DNA from 2 places in the Aminobacter sp. 01T433 genome. Region 2 is predicted to be linked to the other one. Evidence: predicted binding sites of a transcription regulator. Region 2 holds the regulator's gene; the other holds the start of a gene.
The links. The regulator PhoB, encoded in region 2, activates phosphate uptake and scavenging genes when phosphate is short. The targets are predictions, from matches to a motif close to TGTCATNNANCTGTCAT.
Positions count from the first base shown of each region.

Region 1 (3,195 bases), on a different contig from region 2:
CAGCCGTCAGTGGGCCTTCGCCCTGGACCAGCGGCAGCCACTCGAACGAGCCGTCCTCGGCGAACTTGGCGACGTAGAGCGTGCCTTCGTCGAGCAGGTCGAGATTGGCGGCGCGGTCGTTGGGGTTGAACTTGCCCTTGGTCACGAACTTGTAGACGTAGTCGAAGCGCTCGTCGTCGCCGAGGTAGAAGACGACGCGGCCGTCCGAGGCGACGATCGATTCGGCACCTTCGTGCTTGAAGCGGCCAAGGGCCGTGCGCTTCTTCGGCAGCGAGTTCGGATCGTTGACGTCGACCTCGACGATCCAGCCGAAGCGGTTGGGTTCGTTCGGCTCCTTTGAGACGTCGAAGCGGTCGTAGAACTTCAGCCATTCATAGGTGCCTTCCGGCACGCCGAGGCGCTTGTAGTTGGCGGCTTCGGGATGATCGGCCGGCAGCTCGCCGCCGAAATAGCCGTGGAAGTTTTCCTCGGCCATGATGTAGGTGCCCCAGGGCGTGACGCCGCCGGCACAGTTGTTGAGCGTGCCGAACACCTTGGTGCCGGAAGCGTCCGCATTGGTCTTGAGGCGGTCGTGGCCGGCGGCGGGGCCGGTCAGCTGCATCTCGGTGTTGGAGGTGATGCGGCGGTTGAGCTTGCCGTCGCGCACGACCTGCCACTTGCCGCCTTCCTTGCGGATCTCGACGATCGAACCGCCATGTGCGGCCATCTCGATGTCGACACGCTTCTGGTCTGCTGCAGTCACGTCGATCTTGCCTTCGACGATCTTGACGATGCCGGGGAACATCAGATGATCGTTGGTGTATTCGTGGTTGACGACCAAAAGGCCGTGCTCAGACGAGCCGTCGAGCTCGATATAGCCGACATAGTCGTTGTTGTAGCCGAACTGCCGGTTTTGCGCTTCCGCCGTCTGGTTGAGCGGATCGAATTCGGGTGCGTCAGCAAAGATCGGATCGCCCCAACGCAGCAGGATGTCGGCGTCGTAGCCGCTAGCGACATGGTGCTTGTCGTCGATGCCTGCCTCGACCTCGTCGAAGACAAAAGCGGATGCCGTGGCGGCGCGGGCGTCGTCGGCGAGCAGGATGGCGATGGGGCTGACGGTTGCGGCAATGGCCGAAACGGCGAGCGAGCCCTGGAGGAAGCTCCGGCGGGAAAAGCGCTTGGCGATGATGTCGCCCATGGTGCGATTGTCGGTCGGGTTGTGGCCGGGGCCGTCATTTTCCTCGAGCATGCTCGTGCGGAATTTCTGATCGCCTGGTGTGTGCTGGTTCATTGTCTCGACCTCTGGCTGGTGTTCGGCTTGGGGTTCGCCGAGACCGCTAATCGGACGAGATAACAGTAGCATGACAGTTTCGCCGGAAATCGGCCTTGATTATAGAGCCCATCGGCGTTCGTCGCGATTCAGGCGGGACAAGTTCCGATTTCTTGTTTGAGCATCTTCTTTTCCCAAAAGCGCTCCCCATTTTCTCGGCGCGAACTGAGGTTCGGAACGTGCTCTCAAACACATAAGGCAAACGGCAAGACGATGCGGCAGACACTGTGGAACAGGCTTGAATTTTCGCTGCTGGCGGCGGGCATCATCATTGCCGGCGGCTTGTGGGGGTTCGTCGAACTTTCCGAAATCGCCCGCGACGCCGCCCCACACGCTTTCGACACCGACATATTGCTGGCGTTTCGCGTGGCTGGCGAGCCCAACAACCCGATCGGGCCGCTCTGGCTCGAAGAAGCGATGCGCGACATCACCGCACTCGGCAGTGCCTCGGTGCTGATCTACATCACCGCAATCACCATCATTTTCCTGGGCATGACAAAACGCTGGGGACCAGCACTGTTCGTGTTCGTTGCCGTCGCCGGCGGACAGGTGCTGTCGAGCGTGCTGAAGCTTGGCATCGACCGGCCACGTCCCGACCTCGTCTCGCATCTGGCGCAGGTCTACACGATGAGCTTTCCAAGCGGGCACGCGATGTTGTCGGCGGTGACCTACCTGACGCTGGGCGCGCTTTTGGCTCGTTTCCTACCGGGGCGCGCGACGACTGTCTTCGTTTTCGCAATTGCGGTGCTGACGACGCTGATGGTCGGCATCAGCCGTGTCTATCTCGGCGTGCACTGGCCTTCCGACGTGCTCGCCGGCTGGTGCGCAGGCTTTGCCTGGGCGACCCTGTGCTGGGTGGCCAGCCGCTACCTGCTGAAGGACGAAGGTGCCGACCACGGCATGCGGCGACAGTGAACAACTGACACGAGCTGCTCAAGGCCGATACGACGGCTAAGCGATAGAACCTGTCTGCTCCTGGTCGCCCCAGCTGACCTGCTTGTAGTCGAAGCCATATTCCAGCGTCGGCTTGACGATGCGGAAATAGGGCGACAGGTCGAAGTCGCGCGGCGTGTAGAGCGAGTGGTGGCGAATGTGCATGATCTCGCGGCGCATATAGTTCGACTGGGCCGACGCGCGGCCCGGCGCACGGGTGATCTCCGGCAGGATCGGATAGCGGATCTGGCCATAGGCCTCGGCGATCATCGTCGAGCAGATGGCGCGGGTTGGATCGCCCGAGCCGAAGGCGATCATGCGGCGGCGCCAGCGCACCGGCACCGGTGGCCTCGGCACCAGGTAGCGCAGCATGTCGAAGATGTTCTTGAGGTCATATTTCAAACCAAGGCGCTGGGTCATGAAGCTGACGACATGGTCGCGGTCCTCGGGCGACAGGCCGTTGGCCCGGCAGATGCGGGTGTTGTAGGTGCGGTATTTCGACAGCGGCACGGCAACGCAGCCCTGGCCGAGATTGACCTCGATGAGACGTGGCCGCTCGGAGCCGTCTTCGGGCAGCGGCAGCGCATCGCCGACATAAAGCGCTGAATGCGACCAGGTCGACTGGGTCAAATATTTGATGACGGCCGAAATGCGCTGGTTGCCCTCGATCAGCAGGATGTCGCCGGGCTCGAGCGTGCGGCGCAGCGTTTCGGGATCGGACGGCGTGTAGGGCTCGTAGCCGGACGATTCCACCTGCAGGCGTGAAGCAAGCCAGCGGCCGATGCGGTCGAGCAAGGGGTCGGTCTTCTCAGTCATGACGCAGAGGACGTAACATGAGGCGGACGGGCAACGCCAGTCGGCGAACTATTCGTTGCCTGGGGCCTCGGTCTCTGCGCTGAGATCGTTGGTGCACTTGCTGGCGAGCCCGCGCACCGTGCGCCTGGGCTTGTCTT
Region 1 is NZ_JBFTPR010000001.1:260,780-263,974, reverse strand. It holds gene AC1DLV_RS01355 (PhoX family protein) at 1-1,270, opposite strand, end outside; gene AC1DLV_RS01350 (phosphatase PAP2 family protein) at 1,523-2,224, shown strand; gene AC1DLV_RS01345 (YiiX/YebB-like N1pC/P60 family cysteine hydrolase) at 2,261-3,058, opposite strand; gene AC1DLV_RS01340 (CHAD domain-containing protein) at 3,107-3,195, opposite strand, start outside.
Region 1: AC1DLV_RS01355 (PhoX family protein) is a predicted target of PhoB. The motif match lies at 1,330-1,346, and genes of this name have one in related genera.

Region 2 (3,195 bases):
GGCATCACCGATTCGGGCTCGCGCAAGCTGTTGTGGTCGCCGATCACCCCGCATGACGACATTCCCTTCGCCGACCGGCTCGAACAGGAATTCGGCGTGCCGGTGACGGTCGAAAACGACTGCAACATGATCGCCGAGGCCCTGCGCTGGCGCGACCCAGTCCGCTACCGCGACGATTTCATCGCCATCCTGCTTTCGCATGGCATCGGCATGGGACTGGTATTGAAGGGCGAGCTCTTCACCGGCACGCATTCGTCAGGGGGCGAGTTCGGCCACATGATCCACCGGCCCGAGGGCGCGCTTTGCCGCTGTGGCCGGCGCGGCTGCGTCGAAGCCTATGCCGGCAACTACGCCATATGGCGCAATGCACGTCTCGGCGACGAGAATGCCGAGCCGCTCGCCGATCTCTCCGACGAGGACATCACCGCCCTCGCCGACGCCGCCCGCGACCATGACGGCCCCGAGCGCGAGGCGTTCCGCAAGGCGGGCGAGGCCATCGGCTTCGGCCTGGGATCGATGTTTGCGCTGATCGATCCGGCACCGCTCGCCTTTGTTGGCGTGGGTGCTACCGCCTTCGACTTGATGGAGCCGCATGTCCGCGCGGCCATCGCCAAGACGGCCGGCGGGCTGCACTCGAAGGCGATCTCCTTCGACACCGAACCGAACGAAGTCCCCCTCATCCGCCTGGGCTGCCTGATGCGCGCCTTGCTCTATGTCGATCAGGAGATCTTCGCCGCAGGCCCAGCCCCCGCGCAGCACAGGGGCTGACATACCGCTCAAGGACATTTGATTTCGGCTGTCGCAATTACAACGACGGTCGCGACCATACTGGCACCCTGGATGACAGTCCGCGTCCGCCCCTTGAAGCAGGCTCCAGGCCTCGGCAAGGGAACCGCGAGTGGAACCAAACCTGGAACCGACTTGTCTTCCAGTTTCGGAGAACCCGCGATGACCAGTCTGCTGCGTAACATCCTGGCCGGCATCGGCCTTTTGTGTGCTTCATCGTTTTCTGCGTCAGCATCCCCGATCCCCGCACCGCTTGCCCCTGAAGCTTCGGCGATGGTCATTCCCATTGTACAGGGCTGCGGCGTCGGCGGCTGGCGCGGGCCGTATGGCGGATGCCGCTATGGCGAATATAGGCGGGTTGCGCCGCGCTACGGCAACGGCTGCCCTCCGGGCTATTGGCACGGCCCCTACGGTCATTGCCGCAACACACCTTATCATGGGCGGCTGCCGAACGGCGGATGGCGCTGATCGCACTTTGGCGACAAAGCGCCTGGTCGTGTCCGTCAAGCGTGCGGCGGGCCAAACGTCGTTGTCCCGCCGAACGGTCGCCTAATCCTCGCGGATAGCGTAGCCGGCGCCGCGGATGGTGCGGATCACGTCGGGCATGCGCCCGGTGTTGACCGCCTTGCGCAGGCGCCCGACATGGACGTCGACGGTGCGTTCGTCGATGTAGATCGTCTCGCCCCAGACATTATCGAGCAACTGGCTGCGCGAAAACACCCGGCCGGGATGCCGCATCATGAACTCAAGCAGCCGGAACTCGGTTGGCCCGAGCTTGATCTCGCTCTTCTTGCGGTAGACCCGGTGCGACTCGCGATCGAGCATGATGTCGCCGACCTTGAGGATCGAAGAAAGCACTTCGGGCTTGGCCCGGCGCAGCAACGCCTTCACCCGCGCCATGAACTCAGGCGTCGAGAACGGCTTGACCAGATAGTCATCGGCACCGGTCGAAAGCCCGCGCACGCGGTCGCTTTCTTCGCCACGCGCCGTCAGCATGATGATCGGCAGGCGTTCGGTGTCGGGCCGCATCCGAAGCCTGCGGCACAGCTCGATGCCGGAGAGTGCCGGCACCATCCAGTCGAGCACCAAAAGGTCGGGCACGTTTTCCTGAAGCCGTATTTCGGCCTCGTCGCCACGCGTGACGACTTCGACCTGGTAGCCTTCGGACTCGAGGTTGTAGCGAAGCAGCACGCCCAGCGGCTCTTCATCCTCGACGACCATGATCTTGGGGGCGATCATCGGCTGTCCTCTATGTTGGAGTTCAGGTGGCCGAAACCGGCGACGTGGTTTCTTCAACCTTCGGCCGGTGGAGCGGCAGCTGCGTGCCGGTCACCACGAAATACGCGTTCTCGGCGATGTTGGTGACATGGTCGCCAATGCGCTCCAGGTTTTTGGCGCAGAACAAAAGATGCGTGCAGGCAGTGATGTTGCGCGGATCTTCCATCATGTAGGTCAGGAGCTCGCGGAACACGGCGTTGTACTGGATGTCGATCTTCTGGTCGTCGGCGCGCAAGTTCTTCAGGCCCTCGGCCTGACGCGCGACATAGAGATCAACCACGCCCCGCACCTGGTCGAGCACCAGCTGTGCCATGGCATCGATCGAATGCGAAAGATTGCGTGGCGTCGGCGATTGGCCGACGGCGCCAACGCGCTTGGCGATGTTCTTGGCAAGATCGCCGATGCGTTCGAGATCGCCCGCCATGCGGATGGCGCCGACCACGGCGCGCAGATCCTGGGCCATCGGCTGGCGCTTGGCGATCAGCGTGATGGCGCTGTTGTCGAGTTCGCGCTGCTTGGCGTCCATGATCGTGTCGTCGGCGACAACGCTTTGCGCCAGCGCCTGGTCGGACGACAACAGCGCACGGATGGCACCGGCAACCATCGAGCTGCCAAGATCGCCCATGTCACGGATGAGCTGGTCGACATGCTGGAGTTCTTCGTCGAAGGACCGGACTGTATGTTCGCCCATGATTTATTCCTCGTCTCGTATACCGCGGCGAAAACGTCCACTCAGCCGAAGCGGCCGGTGATGTAGTCCTGCGTCCGCTTGTCGTCGGGGTTGGTGAACATCTTGTCGGTAGCGCCTTCCTCGACGAGATAGCCGAGGTGGAACATCGCGGTGCGCTGCGACACGCGTGCCGCCTGCTGCATCGAGTGCGTCACGATCACGATCGTGTAGTTCTCGCGCAGCTCGTCGATCAGCTCCTCCACCTTCGCGGTGGCGATCGGATCGAGTGCCGAGCACGGCTCGTCCATCAGGATCACCTCAGGCGACACCGCAATGGCGCGCGCGATGCACAGGCGCTGCTGCTGGCCACCCGACAGGCCGGTGCCCGGCTCGTTGAGACGGTCCTTGGCTTCGTTCCACAGGGCCGCCTTCTGCAGGCTCTTCTCGACGATCACGTCGAG
Region 2 is NZ_JBFTPR010000005.1:218,276-221,470, forward strand. It holds gene AC1DLV_RS10325 (ROK family protein) at 1-768, shown strand, start outside; gene AC1DLV_RS10330 (GCG_CRPN prefix-to-repeats domain-containing protein) at 949-1,254, shown strand; gene phoB (phosphate regulon transcriptional regulator PhoB) at 1,336-2,025, opposite strand; gene phoU (phosphate signaling complex protein PhoU) at 2,048-2,755, opposite strand; gene pstB (phosphate ABC transporter ATP-binding protein PstB) at 2,797-3,195, opposite strand, start outside.